2 regions of the Curtobacterium sp. SP.BCp genome follow, and region 2 is predicted to be linked to the other one. Evidence: riboswitches for the same ligand, from Rfam matches in the RefSeq annotation. Region 2 holds a riboswitch; the other holds the start of a gene.
The links. A riboswitch is a leader RNA that binds a small molecule or an ion and turns the genes downstream of it on or off. The one in region 2 is predicted to bind thiamine pyrophosphate.
Positions count from the first base shown of each region.

Region 1 (7,835 bases), 380 kb from region 2:
TGCGCCAGGTAGCCGGCGCACACGGGGTGCACCGGATCGTCGGCGTGCGCGTCCCCGAGGCGTCGGTGGTGCAGGTCCCGCGCCTCGGCGGCACACCCGTCGGCGGCGGTGCGCCAGAACGTCGCGGCCGCGCCGGACGACCGGTCGGCCAGGGTTCTGAGGTGGCGTTCGTACGTCCGGAGGTAGTGCACGTCCTGCGCGAGGTACGCGTCGAACACGGGGGGCGGCAGCGTCCCGTCGGCCAGACGACGGAGGAACTCCCCGGCCAGGGTCGCCTCGCGGACGTCGGCGACGTCCTCCCACCACGTCCGGGTCCACGGGACGGGCGGCAGCGCGGCCCGCGTCGCGGCACCGTGGTCGACGGGGCCGTTCCCGGCGCCGACGTCGAGCGCGTCGGCGTGCTCGAGCGCGGTCGTGAGCCACCGTTTGGCTGCCCCGACCGCGAGCTCCCAGTCACCGTGCCGTGCGGTGAGCGTGGCGATCGCGCTCGACAGGGAGCAGCCGGTGCCGTGGGTGTTCGCCGTTCGGATCCGCGGTCCGCGGAAGACTCGCGAGCTCCCGTCCGGGGACACCAGTACGTCGTCGGACGTCGGGCCGTCGTCGTGCCCGCCCTTCGCGAGCACGAGTACGTCCCAGGTCCGGGCCACCAGGGCTGCGTCGTCCGGCGCAGCGTCGCCGTCGGCGGTGGCCCCCGCGCCGGTCGTCCGCCGCGCCAGGTCGGCGAGCACCCCGAGCTCCGCCCGGTTCGGCGTGAGCAGGTCGGCGTGCGCGAAGAGGTCGGTGAGCGCGGCCTCGGCGTCGACGGACAGCAGTCGGTCGCCGCTCGTCGCCACCATCACCGGGTCCACCACGACGACCGGCGGTCGGTGCTCGGCGAGCCATGACGTGACCGTCGACACGACCTCGGCCGTCCCGAGCATCCCGACCTTGACCGCGTCGATCGTCACGTCGTCCGACACCGCGTCGAGCTGCTCGCGCAGGAACGTCGTCGCCGGGAGGTGGACGGCGCGCACGCCGGTGGTGTTCTGCGCGACGAGCGCGGTCACGACGCCCATGCCGTAGCCGTCGTGGGCGGCGATCGCCTTGAGGTCCGCCTGCAGTCCGGCGCCGCCCGTCGGGTCGGTCCCCGCGATCGACAGGACCCGTGGGACGCTCACCGGACACCGCCCTGGAGGCGCGGTGCACCCGGCCGGTCAGCTCCGGTCCGCCAGGCGGTCACGTACGCGGCAGCGGCCGCCCCGGGGTCGGCAGCCGCGCAGATGCCGGAGACGACGGCCACCCCCGCCGCTCCGGCGGCGCGGAGCGGCGCGACGTCGTCGAGGGTGACGCCGCCGATCGCGACGCACGGCAGCCCGGTGACGGCGGCGATCCGGGCGAACCCGTCGACGCCGAGCGGCGCGGGGTGGTCGGGCTTCGTCGTGGTGGGGTGGACGACGCCCACACCGAGCAGGTCGACCGTCCCGGCCGGCAGGGCAGCGACGGCCGCGAGGTGCTCCGGCGTGTTCGCGGTCAGGCCCACGTGGGCCGCCGGTCCGAGCAGGGCACGCGCGGCGGTCACCGGCACGTCGGACTGGCCGAGGTGCACGCCCGCGACGCGGTGTCCGGCGTGCCGCGCGGCGAGCACGACGTCGAGCCGGTCGTCCACCACCACCGTCGCCCGGTCGCCCACCGCATCGGCCACGGCGGCCGCCAATCCCGTGAGGCCTCGCGCCGAGGCATGCTTGTCCCGCACCTGCACGGTGCGGACCCCGGCGGCGACCGCGGCCCGGACCACACCGAGGACGCCGAGGCCGTGCCGTCCGGCCAGTTCCGTGTCCGTCACGAGGTACACGCCGAGGCCGTCTCCCGCCGTGCGAGCAGCCGCGGTCACCGCTCGCTCCGAGCCGGCACGGCAGGGGTGGAGTCCGCCGTGCCCGTGCCGTCCTCGGTGGACACGCGGGAGCGTTCCACGAGGTCCTCCGGTGTGAGGGACGCGAGCCGGTCGAGGAACAGCGGCTGGAACGTCCCCGGACCACCGGCGTCCCGGGCGGCCAGCTCGGCCGCCACCGTGTACGCCACGGTCGCGGCCACGGCGGCGTCGCCGGGGTCGGCGGTGACCGACGCGAACGCGGCGACCACCGCACCGAGCGCGCACCCGCCGCCGGTGATCCGGGTCAGCAGGTCCGTCCCGTTCGCGACCCGCACGACGGTCCCGTCCGGGGCGACCACCAGGTCGACCGGACCGGACACCGCCACGGCGCCCACGCGCCTCCCGGCCGACGCTCTCGCAGCGGCCCTCGCGTCGTCCGTGGTGGCCGTCGCGTCGGTCCCTCGGCCTCCGGCCGCGCCGTCGAGCAGGGCGAGCACCTCCGAGGCGTTGCCCCGCAGGACGGTCGGCCGCAGGGCCAGCAGCTCGTGCGCGAGCGCGGTCCGGACGGGGAGCGCCCCGACCGCCACGGGGTCGAGCACCCACGGCGTCCCGGCGTCGACGGCCGCGGTCGCCGCCTCGACGGCGGCGTCACGGGTCTCCTCGTGCGGTGTGCCGGTGTTCACGAGCAGCGCGTCGGCGACCCGGGCGAACGGACCGGCCTCGGTGCGTACGTCGACCATGGCGGGGGAGGCCCCGACCGCGAGGAGCACGTTCGCCGTCACGTTCTGCACCACGGTGTTCGTGACGCACTGGACGAGCGGGGCGCGGGCACGGACGGCCTCGAGCAGGTCGGCGCACCGGAGCACGAGGTCCGGCGCAGCGGTGGTGGGTACGGGCGCAGCAGTGCGCATGGACGATCCCTTCGCGAGTACGAGCTCGAGCAGGTTCGACGGGTGTGATCTCAGCCGCGGTCGCGGCACCCCGTGTCTCGATCGTCACCGTACACGACGCTCCGTGACCCACGGCGGTCACACGGACAGCCGTGTGTGGGAAGGTGGACCGGTGCCCGACGTCCCTGGTGTGAACCGCCTCCCCGGTGTGGACGGCACCACGCCGCCCGGGCCGCCGCCGGGCCCCCGCGACCCCGGTGATGCGTGGGCGATCGGCCCCGACGGCACCAAGGCGTGGGGACGCTTCGGCGCGGCGGGCCTCCTGGTCGACGACGGCTCCGGACGCGTGCTCCTCCAGCACCGCGTCGAGTGGAGCCACCACGGCGGCACCTGGGGCATCCCCGGCGGCGCCCGGCACCAGGGCGAGGACGCGGTCTCGGGCGCCCTCCGCGAGTCCGCCGAAGAGGCAGGTGTCCCCGAGGAGGGCATCGACCTCCGACACACCGCGGTCCTCGACCTCGGGTTCTGGACCTACACGACCGTCGTCGGACGCGCCTCCCGGCAGTTCGAACCGGTGATCGCCGACCGTGAGAGCCTCGCGTTGTCCTGGATCCCCGTCGGCGAGGTCGCGGACCTCCCGCTCCACCCCGGCTTCGGTGCCTCCTGGCCGGCGCTCCGCGCGTCCCTCGACACCTCGCCCCGGGTCGTGGTCGACGCCGCCAACGTCGTCGGCAGCCGACCCGACGGTTGGTGGAAGGACCGCGCCCGCGCCGCCGCCCGGCTGGTCGACGGCGTCAGGGCGCTCGCCGCGGACGGCGTCGCCTCGGCCGAGCTCGACCTCCCGTTCGCCCACTGGTGGCCGCGCTGGACGGTGGTGCTGGAGGGCGACGCCCGGGAGGCACGGCTCGCCCCCGACACGTCCCCCCGCCCCGTCGACGTGGTGCGGGCAGCGGCGTCGGGTGACGACGCGATCGTCGCCGCCACCCAGCAGGCACTCGCTGACAACGACGCGCCCGTGCTCGTCGTCACGGCGGACCGGGAGCTGCGCTCCCGGGTCGAGGCGCTCGGCGCCGGCGTGCGCGGCCCGGCATGGCTACGCGACGCGCTGCCGCGCTGACGTGCCGCACTGACCTGCCGCACTGACCCGTCCTGCTGTCCGGCCGCGCTTTCCGCGCCGCGCGACGTCCAACCGTGCGGACTCTCGACACGGGGCGCGCCGTCCGGAGGGCTCAGCACGGCCGCGGACGCGACTTGGGTCTGCGCGTTGGCCGATCCGGTTCGCGAACGTCGGGGATCGTGCACCGGATCGGCCACTCGCGGAACGGAACGTCCCGTCGCACCGCACCTGCCCGCACTCGGCGACCCACCGTCGGACGAGGGGCGGCGCGCTCAGGCCGGGATGTGCCTCCCGGACGACACCGCGATCGCGACCCACGAGACCACGCCGAGCGCGACGACCACGGCGAGGACGACCGGGACGGCCACGAACCCGGCGACCGCCGCGATCACGGCGGGCGCGAGGAAGCCGGCGTACGCCGCGGCGTAGAAGACGCCGGTCAGCCCGGCGAGGTCGCGCGTGCCGGCGATCCGCTGGACCTCGAGCAGTGACGACACGAGCGCGAGGCCGATGCCCACGCCGATGACGACGTTCGCGCCGAGACCGATCCACACGGACTGCAGGGCGATCGCGAGGGCGACGACCGCGATGCCGACCGTCATGAGTGCCACCGCCACGGCGAGGCCCCGCGCGGAGGTCACGGAGTGCACGCGCTTCGCGATCGGCTGCACCGCGCTGGAGACGCCGAGGGCGATCACGGTCGCTGCGGTGGCGAACACGAGCCCCCACGTGCCGGTCGCGTCGGCGAGCTGCGTCGGCAGGTAGCCGTAGCCGATCGCCGCCGAGCCGAAGATCCACGGCGCCGCGACGAGCACGACGCGCGTGAAGCGGCGGTGGCCGGCGCTCGGGATGCGCAGCTGGCGCCACCAGGGACCCGGGAGGCCTCCGACGGTGTTCGTCTCCGGGGTCCGCCAGACGATGATGGCGAACGGCAGGGCGACCGCGATGTGCACGAGGAACGGCAGGACCTCGGGGATCGGCCCCCACTGGGCGATGACCCCGGCGACGAGTGCTCCCGACGCGGATCCGAGGGTGAACGCGAGCGACGCCCGTCGGGCCCCCGAGCCGGAGTCGGCGCGGGGGTCGAAGCGGCCCTGCGAGAGCTCCTTCACCCAGCTGTTGCCGACCGCCATCGCGATGCCGACCGTGGCGCCGGAGAAGAGCCTCCCGGCGGCGAGGAACGCGGGACTGAACGGCCCGAGCGCCAGGAGCCCGCTCCCGACGACGGCGGTGCCGATGCCCACGAGCAGGAGCGGGCGGCGGCCGTGCCGGTCGGACAGCGACCCGGCGACGAGCAGCGCCGGCGCGAGTCCGAGGACGTAGACCCCGAGGAACACGTTCACGAGCACGGACGAGTAGTGCTGCCGCTCTTCGTACATGAGCAGCAGCGGCGAGAACTGGTTGCCTCCCCACGAGCACACGAACACGGCACCCCAGGCGGCCACCCACGGCAGGACGCGGCTGCGCGTCCGCGGCAGCGCGACCGAGCCGGTGGTGGGCACGCTGCCGGTGGTGGCGTCGGCCGCGCTCACAGGGCGCCCCGGTGCGACGCGACGTGGGCGCGCAGGACCTCGGCGTACCGGGCGGCGTCACCGGCCTCGATCGCGGCGGCGAGGGCGTGGTGGTCGTCGAGCGACGCCTGCAGCTGTTCGGGCCGGAGCCGCATGAGGTGGTGGCGGAGTCGTTGCTGGCGGTCCCGCAGGGTCTGCGCGAACATCACCGCGATCCCGTTCCGCGAGGCGCCGATGACCGCGCCGTGGAACTCGGCGTCCACCTCGACGAACCGGTCGACGTCCCCCGCGGCGACCGCCTCCTGCTGCTCCGTCAACATCGACCGGAGGACGGGGACGAGCTCCGCCGCCCGGCCGTCGGTGACCACCCGGGTCGCCGCGGTGGACTCGATCGCCTCCCGCATCTCGAGCACGTCGGCTGCCTCGTTCGGGGACATCGGGCGGACGACGGCTCCCTTCCGGGACTCCAGGGTGATGAGGCCCTCGGCCGCGAGCCGCAGGAACGCCTCGTGGACCGGTGTCCGGGACACGCCGATCTCCTGGCAGAGCGCGTTCTCGCTGATCGCGGTCCCGCCGGGCAGGTCGCCGCGGATGACGGCGCGCTTCACGTGGTCGTAGGCGCGGTCCGACGCTGCTGCGGTGCTGATCGAGGCTTCCACGACGAACGATCCTACGCTTTGCATGCAACGCTGCATGCATTTCCTCGACGTGACGTTCCCGTGACGTCGTGCGTCGGATCACTCCAGCGGGCAGGCGGCACGGATACGCTGGCGGCCAACGTCAACGTCGACGCTCAACAGGAGGTACCCCTGATGGAACGCATCACCAGGGCTGACGACCGGGTCCACCGCCCGGCGGGTCCGTGGACGCCCACTGTCCACCGGCTGCTCGAACACGTGCACGGTCACGGCTTCGTCGGGGTGCCGGAACCGATCTCGCTCGGGGACGCCCTCGAGACCGTGTCGTTCGTCCCGGGCACCGCCGGTGACTACCCGTGGAACCAGGACATCGCGAGCGAGGCCGCGCTCGTGACCACGGCACGCATGCTCCGCCACTACCACGACGCCGCGGCCGACTTCCCCCGCAGTGACGCCGACGTGTGGTCCCAGGCGGAGCGCGCCCCGGTCGAGACGATCGTCCACGGCGACTTCGCGCCGTACAACTGCGTCTACGACGGCATCGCAGCCGTCGGCATCATCGACTTCGACACCGCACACCCGGGGCCCCGGGTCTGGGACGTCGCGAGTGCCGTGTACCGCTTCGCGCCGTTCACGACCGGCGTCGTCGAGGGCGGCACCGCGTCGCTCGACCTCCGGCTCGGGCGCGCCGCCGAGTTCTGCCGGGCCTACGAGCTCGACGCCCGTTCGCGATCGGTCCTCGTCGACACCATGGTGTCCTCGCTCGTGGCGCTCGTCACGACCATCGAGACCGAGGCAGCGGCAGGCGACCCGAAGTTCGTCAGCGACCTCGCGCACGGACACGTCGAGCTCTACCGCGCCGACGTGGCGTTCATCGAGCAGCACGCGGACGCCATCGCGGCGGCCGTGGCCTGACGCCCGGTGTCCCGGTCGCCCGTGTCCGTGCAGCCGACCCCTGCGCGGCTCCGGGCCGAGCGTCTGGCCGCGCAGGGCATCGGCGCCCCGGGCACCGCGCCGACCGCGGCGGTCGCACGCATGACGGCCGTGCAGGGCCAGGACCTCGGGCAGGTGCTCTGGGCGATCGGTGTCCGCACGCCCGGGTCCACGCGCGACGACGTCCGGGCCGCCTTCGACCGCGGCGAACTCGTCCGGGGCTGGCCGATGCGGGGCACCCTGCACGCCCTCCGACCAGACGACCTCCGGCTGATCGCCTCGCTCACCGCCGACCGCACCGTGCGCTCGATCGCCCGTCGCGCTGCCGAGCTCGGGATCGACGAGGCGCTCGTCACCACGGCCCGCGACGCCACGGTCGAGGCGCTGGGCGGTGGTCGCTCGCTCGTCCGCGACGACCTCTTCGACCGCTGGCGCGCCGTCGGCATCGACCCTGCCGGTGGACGCGGCTACCACCTCCTGCTCCGCCTGTCGCTCGACGGACTGGTCGTCTGGGGGCCGACCGCCCGGGTCGGCCAGGGCATCGTGCTCCTCGACGAGTGGGCTCCCGCCGTCGAACCCGTGCCGGACCGTGACGAGGCGCTCCGCCGGCTCCTCACGGGCTGGCTGCGGGGCAGGGGTCCGGCCACCGAGGCCGACGCCGCCGCGTGGACGAAGCTCCCGCTCGGGGACGTCCGCCGTGGCATCGCCGCCGCCGGCGACGCCGTGGAGCACCTCGGCGGAGGGCTGCTCGCGCTCGCCGACCGTCCGCCGACGGGCGGCACCCCGACCGGACACCTGCTCCCCGGCTTCGACGAGTACCTGCTCGGTTACGCCGACCGCTCCGCGCAGCTGCCCGTCGAGCACCAGGACCGCGTCGTGCCGGGCGGCAACGGCATC
Region 1 covers NZ_CP194338.1:1,441,156-1,448,990, forward strand. Annotated here, with positions in the region: gene thiD (bifunctional hydroxymethylpyrimidine kinase/phosphomethylpyrimidine kinase) at 1-1,157, opposite strand, end outside; gene thiE (thiamine phosphate synthase) at 1,154-1,870, opposite strand; gene thiM (hydroxyethylthiazole kinase) at 1,867-2,760, opposite strand; TPP riboswitch at 2,749-2,843, opposite strand; gene ACRQ4C_RS07060 (NUDIX domain-containing protein) at 2,912-3,856, shown strand; gene ACRQ4C_RS07065 (MFS transporter) at 4,129-5,388, opposite strand; gene ACRQ4C_RS07070 (GntR family transcriptional regulator) at 5,385-6,026, opposite strand; gene ACRQ4C_RS07075 (phosphotransferase enzyme family protein) at 6,180-6,920, shown strand; gene ACRQ4C_RS07080 (winged helix DNA-binding domain-containing protein) at 6,942-7,835, shown strand, end outside.
Region 1: it holds a riboswitch for thiamine pyrophosphate, as region 2 does, so the genes downstream of both, thiM (hydroxyethylthiazole kinase) here and ACRQ4C_RS05260 (ECF transporter S component) in region 2, are expected to answer to the same signal.

Region 2 (7,835 bases):
ACGACGTCGGCCGTGAACTGGACGAGGTCGTCGTCGGCGTGCTCCCAGTCGATCCAGCTGATCGCGGAGTCCTGTGCGTACACGTTGTTGTTGCCGGACTGCGTGCGCCCGAGTTCGTCGCCGTGCGCGATCATCGGCACGCCCTGGCTGAGCAGCAGCGTCGCGAGGAAGTTCCGCCGCCGCTGGAGCCGCAGCGCGGTGATCTCCGGGTCGTCGGTCGGACCCTCGACCCCGGAGTTCCACGACCGGTTGTGGCTCTCGCCGTCGTTGTTGTCCTCGCCGTTGGCCTCGTTGTGCTTCTCGTTGTAGGCGACGAGGTCGTACAGCGTGAAGCCGTCGTGCGCGGTGATGAAGTTGATGCTCGCCTTGGGCGTCCGGCCGTCGTGCTCGTAGAGGTCTGCCGAGCCGGAGATCCGCGACGCGAACTCGCCGAGCGTCGAGGGCTCCCCGCGCCAGAAGTCACGGACGGTGTCGCGGTACTTGCCGTTCCACTCCGACCACTGCGGCGGGAAGTTGCCGACCTGGTAGCCGCCGGGACCGACGTCCCACGGCTCGGCGATGAGCTTCACCTGCGAGACGATCGGGTCCTGCTGGACCAGTTCGAAGAACGCCGCGAGCCGGTCGACCTCGTAGAACTCCCGCGCGAGGGCGGCCGCGAGGTCGAAGCGGAAGCCGTCGACGTGCATCTCCGTCACCCAGTACCGCAGGGAGTCCATGATGAGCTGCAGCGAGTGCGGGTGCCCGACGTTGAGCGAGTTGCCCGTGCCCGTGGTGTCCATGTAGTACCGCTTGTCGTCCTCGACGAGGCGGTAGTAGGCGGCGTTGTCGATCCCGCGGAAGGACAGCGTCGGGCCGAGGTGGTTGCCCTCTGCCGTGTGGTTGTAGACCACGTCGAGGACGACCTCGATGCCCGCGCGGTGCAGTTCGCGCACCATCGCCTTGAACTCCTGCACCTGCTGCCCGCGGTCGCCCGAGGACGAGTAGTGCGAGTGCGGCGCGAAGAACCCGATGGTGTTGTAGCCCCAGTAGTTCGACAGCCCCTTCTCCTGCAGGGTCGAGTCGTTCACGAACTGGTGCACGGGCATGAGTTCGAGCGTGGTCACCCCGAGGCGCTGCAGGTGCGCGATCACGGCCGGGTGCGCGACGCCCGCGTACGTGCCGCGCTGCTCCTCGGGCACGTCCGGGTGGGTCTCGGTGAGCCCCTTGACGTGTGCCTCGTAGATCACCGTCTCGCCGTAGGGGATCCGCGGTGCGCGGTCGCCCTGCCAGTCGAAGAACGGGTTGATCACGACGCCCTTCATCATGTGCGGCGCCGAGTCCTGGTCGTCCGTGGAGTCCGGGTCGCCGAACGTGTACGAGAACAGCGCCTGGTCCCAGTCGATGTCGCCGCTCGTCGCCTTCGCGTACGGGTCGAGCAGCAGCTTGTTCGGGTTCGCGCGCAGGCCGTTCGCGGGGTCGTACGGGCCGTGCACGCGGAAGCCGTACTCCTGCCCCGGCCCGATGTTCGGCAGGTAGGCGTGCCACACGTAGGCGTCCACCTCGACGAGGTCGACGCACTCCTCGGTGCCGTCCTCGTCGAAGAGGCAGAGCTCCACGCGGTCCGCGGTCTCGCTGAACAGGGCGAAGTTCGTGCCGCTGCCGTCGTAGGTCGCGCCGAGCGGGTACGGGTTGCCGGGCCAGGTGTGCAAGCGGTCCTCCAGGTGTGGGTTGCGCCAACATATCGGCGCCACCCCTCCACGTCCGCAGACAAGCCCCAGCGGTGGATGAACACCCCGTGCTCGCCCGCCTGTGGAGGGAGCGCCGAGTAGCCTCGCGCGCATGGCCAACATCGTGACGCAGATCGCAGACAAGGTGCGCCCCGCCGGGGTCAGCACGAACTACGGGGAGCCCGTCGAGGTCGGCGACCAGACGCTCATCCCGGTCTCCATCGCCTGGTTCGGCTTCGGCGGCGGCGGGGACGACGAGAACGGCGGCGGCGGTGGCGGTGGCGGCACCTCGATCCCGGTCGGCGCCTACGTCCGCCGCCCCGGCAAGGACCTCGAGTTCGAGCCGAACCTCATCTCCCTGCTCGCGGTGAGCATCCCGGTGATCTGGGTGACCGGCACGGTCCTCCGCAAGCTGGTGCGGGTCCTCAAGAAGTAGCGGACGACGGCCTGGAGGCACGTGGCGGGCCCGCCACCCCTCCCTCGCAGGCTCGGTCGGCGCGGCCCGCGTGCCGCTGGCGCGTCACCGCTGAGCGGGCCGCGCCAGGCCGTCTCATGCGCACCACGCGCAACGCGAGCGCAGCGCGCAGTACACTGCTGGCACACACACGGGAGTCCGGTCACCGGGCTGAGAGGGAGCGAACGGCGCTCCGACCGTCGAACCTGATCCGGATCATGCCGGCGCAGGGAGGAGTCACCACCATGCCTTCGCGCATCCAGTCAACCGTTCCGTCCACCGGCCAGACGGTCCCGGCCCCCAGGCGCTCGCTGCGCTGGCGGGTCGTCGACATCGTCGTGGCGAGCGTCCTCGCCGTCGCGCTCGGCGTCGTCTTCAAGGTCTGGGAGTTCCCCTACGAGCCACTCAGCGCGGCCATGAAGCTCGTGCTCCCGGGCACCCAGGCGCTGTTCGGCGGTGTCTGGCTGCTCGCCGGGCCCGTCGTCGCCATCGTCGTCCGGAAGCCCGGCGCCGCGCTCTACGGCGAGATCGTCGCCGCGTCCGTCGAGGCCCTCTTCGGTACCCAGTGGGGCTGGGGCACGCTCGAGGCCGGACTCGTGCAGGGCCTCGGCGCCGAACTGGTCCTGGCACTGTTCCTGTACCGCGTGTACCGCCTGCCGGTCGTCGCGCTCGCCGGGGCCGCCGCCGGCCTCGCCCTCGGCATCAACGACTCGATCCTCTGGTACCCCGGCTACGCGCTCGGGTTCAAGGTCGTCTACATCGTCTGTGCGGTCATCTCCGGCGCGGTGATCGCCGGGGTCGGCTCGTGGTTCCTGGTCCGGGCACTCGCCCGCACCGGTGTGCTGTCGTCCTTCGCCGCCGGACGCGAGCACAACCGGCGCGCCGACCGGTGACCAGCGGCACCCGGATCGCCTTCGCGGGCTGGGGCTGGCGGTACCCGGAACGCGCCGAGTGGGCGGTCCGCGGCGTCGACCTCGTCGTCGAGCCCGGCGAACGGGTGGCGGTCGTCGGACCGTCCGGCGCCGGGAAGTCCACGCTCCTCCGAGCCGTGGCCGCCGTGCTCCCGGACGAGCCCGACGCGACCGACGACACCGCCGCCGAGGTGGAGGGGACCCTGCTCGTCGACGGCACCGACCCGCGCGACGCCCGCGGCCGGGTCGGCCTCGTCATGCAGGACCCCGAGGCGCACACGGTCATGTCGCGCATCGGCGACGACGTGGCGTTCGGCTGCGAGAACGCCGGCGTGCCGCGCGCGGAGACCTGGGAACGTGTCCGGGACGCCTTGGAGGTCGTCGGCCTCGACCTGCCGCTCGACCGCAGCACCGCGCAGCTCTCCGGCGGGCAGCGGCAGCGACTCGCTCTGGCCGGGGTGCTCGCCATGCAACCCGGCGCCCTCGTGCTCGACGAACCCTGCGCCAACCTCGACCCGTCCGGCGTCGAGCAGGTCCACGCCGCCGTCCGTTCCCTGCTCGACGCCACCGGGGCGACCCTCCTGGTCGTCGAGCACCGGATCGGCACCTGGCTCGACCTCGTCGACCGGCTCGTGCTGCTCGAACCGGGCGGTGGGGTGGTCGCGGACGGGGCTCCCGACACGGTGCTCGCGAGGCACGGAGCCGCGCTGACCGCTGCCGGGGTGTGGGTGCCCGGTGCCGAGCCCGGCCGGGGGAGCGCCCGGCACGACCGTCCCGGAACCGCGACGGAACTCCTCCGCGCCGCACGCCTCGGGACGGCGCGCGGCCGGCGACAGCCCGTCGGGAGGGGCATCGACCTCGCGGTGCGGTCCGGGAACGTCGTCGCCGTCACGGGGCCGAACGGCATCGGCAAGTCGACGCTCGGCCTGACGCTCGCCGGACTCCTCCGGCCCACGGACGGCACGCTGACGGCCGCACCGGAGCTCGCCGGGGACGCCGGCGCCGGCACCGCCCCGCACGCGTGGTCGAGCCGGGCCCTCGCGGCGCGGATCGGCACGGTGTTCCAGGACCCCGAGCACCAGTTCGTCGCACGGACCGTCCGCGAGGAACTCGCCGCCGGCCCACGAGCCCTCGACCAGGACGGCGTCGACGAACGGGTCGCCGAGCTGCTCGACGAGTTCGGCCTCGCCCAGCTCGCGGACGCGAACCCGTTCACCCTGTCCGGCGGCGAGCAACGGCGGCTCGCGATCGCCGCGGTCGTCGCGAGCAGTCCGCCGGTCGTCGTCCTCGATGAGCCGACGTCCGGTCAGGACCGCGCCACGTGGGAGTCCGTCGTGCAGCACCTCGGTGCGCTCGCCGACGCGGGTACCGCGATCGTCGCGGTGACGCACGACCGCGACCTCGTCCGGGCGCTCGACGCCGACGAGGTGGTGCTCGCCGCCGACGGCGTGACCAGGGTCTCGGCCGCGCGGTCCGACGACGCGACGGCCGCGACGGCACAGGGGGTGCCGCGGTGACCGCCCCGTCGACCGCGCCCGCACGCCGGACGCGACCCGTGCCTCCCGGCCGGCCCCTGCCGCCACCCGCCGCCCGCGGGATCCGCGGCGTCCAGCCCGTCGCCTCGCTCCTGGGGGTCCTCGGCCTCGGGGTGTTCCTCGTCCTGAGCCTCGACGTCGTGTCCGCGGCCGTCGCCCTCGCCCTCGAGCTCGCGCTGCTGCCGCTCCTCCGCATCCCACCACGCACGCTGCTGCTCCGGACGTCGCCCGTGCTCCTCGCGGTCCCACTCACGGCGCTCAGCATCGCGCTGTACGGCCGACCCTCCGGACGTGAGTGGTTCGACCTCGGCTTCGCGCACGTGACCGACGGCTCCCTGACGCTCGCGCTCGCGACCGCGCTCCGGGTGCTCGCGATCGGACTGCCCGGCGTCGTGCTCTTCATCCAGGCCGACCCCACCGACCTCGCGGACGGCCTCGCCCAGGTGCTCCGGCTGCCCGCGCGGTTCGTGCTCGGAGCACTCGCGGCCGTGCGGATGATCACGCTGCTCGGCGACGACTGGCGGCAGCTCGCCATGGCCCGCCGGGCGCGGGGCCTCGCCGACACCGGACGCATCCGCCGAGCGGCGTCGATGGCGTTCGCGCTGCTCGTGCTCGCGCTCCGGCGGGGGACCACCCTCGCGGTCGCCATGGAGTCCCGGGGGTTCGGGGCGCCCGGACGCCGCACGTGGGCGCGTCCGGCCCGCTTCGCCGGCCCGGAGTGGGCGATGGCCGCGGTGCTCGTCGGGATCGGCGTGGTCGCCACCGCGGTCGCGATCGCGGCGGGGACGTGGCGTGCCTGACGGCGACGGCCTGGAGGCGCGGGTCGCTCGGGCAGCGTCGACCCGCGTCGGTGATCGGGCCGCCACGGCGGCTGCGGTCGCCCCCGGTGACGAGGCGCCGCGGGGCGACGGGGCTGCGCGGGGCGACGGGGTCGCGCGGGGTGATGGGGTCGCGCGGGGCGGACGTGCTGGTGGGGTCGGTGGCGCCGGTGGGTTCGTCTCGGTCGGTGCGCTGGCCGCGACCCTCGCAGCGCGGGCGCGGGCGCGGGCGCGGACGCAGGCTGCGGCGCCGGCCTCTGCTCGCGTCGTCGTGCTGCTCGACGGACGGTCGGGGACGGGCAAGACCACGCTCGGGGAGGCGCTCGCCGAGGAACTCGACGCCCAGCTCGTGCACCTCGACGACGTCTACCCGGGGTGGGACGGCCTCCGTGCCGCCGCGGACGCCGTCGTCACCGACGTGCTCGGTCCGGCGTCGGGACACCGCCGATGGGACTGGGACGCCTCGGCACCCGCCGGTTGGACGGCGGTCGATCCGGGCCTGCCGGTCGTCGTCGAGGGGTGCGGCGCCCTGTCACGAGCGTCGGCGCCGCTGGCGACCCTGCGCGTGTGGCTGGAGGCGGACGACGACGAACGGTGGCGCCGGGCGATCGGCCGCGACGGCGAGGTCTTCGCCCGCGAGTGGGACCGGTGGGCTGCCCAGGAGCAGGCGTTCATCGCGGCCGAGGACCCGGCGTCCTTGGCCGACGTGGTCATCCGGACCTGATCCGCGGATGCTCGCCCCGATTTCGGACCGTCGTCGCTGCGCGCGGTGTCGCGTCTCGAGTCAGGCCCAGCCGAGCTCGTGCAGGCGCTCGTCGTCGATGCCGTAGTAGTGCCCGATCTCGTGCACGAGGGTCGTGTGCACCTCGTCGCGCAGTTCGTCCTCGGTGTCGCACTCCGCGAGGTGCGCCGTGCGGAACACCACGATCCGGTCCGGGAGCTCGCCGAACCCGTACTGCCCGCGCTCGGTCGCGGCGACGCCGTCGTACACGCCGAACAGGTCGGAGCCGTCCTCGGGGGCGTCCTCGACGACGAAGGCGACGTTGTCGAGGCCGTCGAGCATGTCGTCCGGCAGCCGGTCGAGCTCATCGGAGACGAGCTGCTCGAAGTCGTCGGGGGACATCTCCATCACGAGTCGATCGTGTCACACCGCGCCCGTGAGCCGCCGTTCGGCATGCGAAGAGCCCCGGCCGAACGACCGGGGCTCTTCATCGTGGGGTGAATAACGGGTCTCGAACCCGCGACCTCCTAGACCACAACCAGGCGCTCTACCAACTGAGCTATATCCACCATGTCCGGGCCGGGTGACCGGCGCGACCACTCAATAGTAGTACATGCACGGCCGGACTCCGACCACGTGTGTCGTCACTCGGTGGGCTGGGCGAGCCGCGGCTCCCACTTCGCGACGACCTCGGCCTGGACGGCCCGGACGTCGTCGGTCGAGGGGCCGGGGTCGGCGACGAAACCGGCGCGGCGGTAGTACTCGAGCTCGCGGATCGACTCGAGGATGTCGGCGAGGGCTCGGTGGCCGCCGTGCTTCTCCGGGGCGTTGAAGTACACGCGCGGGAACCACCGTCGGCACAGCTCCTTGATGCTCGACACGTCGACGCTCCGGTAGTGCAGGTGGTTGTCGACCCGCGGCATGTACTTGGCGAGGAACGCCCGGTCGGTGCCGATGGTGTTGCCTGCCAGGGGAGCGGTGCCCTCACCCGGCACGTGGGCGAGGATGTACTCGAGCACCTGGTACTCGGCGTCGGCGAGGCTCACACCGTCCGGGATCTCGTCGATGAGCCCCGAGGTCGTGTGCATGTTCGTGACGAACTCGTTCATGTTGTCGAGCGCGGACTGGTCCGGCTTGATCACGATGTCGAAGCCGGGGTGCACCGGCACGAGGTCGAAGTCGGTGATGACGACGGCCACCTCGACGAGTTCGTCGACCGCGAGGTCGAGACCCGTCATCTCGCAGTCGATCCAGACGAGGCGGTCGTTCGCAGTTGCCATGTCGTCGATCCTATTCCCGTGCGCGGACGGCCCCTCCACGGGTGGTGGCGGGGCCGTCCGGGTGGAGTGGGTGGTGTGTCAGGCCATCTCGCCCGCGGTGACCGCCTCGGCCTCGACGCGGACCGGCTCCGGACCGTCGTCGACCCGGCGCAGCACCCGCGTGGTGGTGGCGACGACCACGAACGCGATCGCGACCGATGCCCCGGCGAACACGTACGCGGCGCTCGGCGCGATGGCGTCCGCCAGCAGGGTCGCCACGGGCGGCGCGATCGCGCCACCGATGAACCGCACCGCGGAGTACGCGCTGGAGGCCACCGAGCGGGGGAGGTCCGTCGCCTCCATGACGCACTCGGTCAGGACGGTGTTGAGCACGCCGAGCACGAGGCCGCCGATGATGACGCAGATGATCA
Region 2 covers NZ_CP194338.1:1,056,221-1,064,055, forward strand. Annotated here, with positions in the region: gene glgX (glycogen debranching protein GlgX) at 1-1,688, opposite strand, end outside; gene ACRQ4C_RS05255 (hypothetical protein) at 1,819-2,142, shown strand; TPP riboswitch at 2,302-2,411, shown strand; gene ACRQ4C_RS05260 (ECF transporter S component) at 2,406-3,053, shown strand; gene ACRQ4C_RS05265 (ABC transporter ATP-binding protein) at 3,050-4,588, shown strand; gene ACRQ4C_RS05270 (energy-coupling factor transporter transmembrane component T family protein) at 4,585-5,406, shown strand; gene ACRQ4C_RS05275 (hypothetical protein) at 5,399-6,148, shown strand; gene ACRQ4C_RS05280 (metallopeptidase family protein) at 6,209-6,553, opposite strand; tRNA gene ACRQ4C_RS05285 (tRNA-His) at 6,639-6,714, opposite strand; gene orn (oligoribonuclease) at 6,790-7,425, opposite strand; gene ACRQ4C_RS05295 (MFS transporter) at 7,504-7,835, opposite strand, start outside.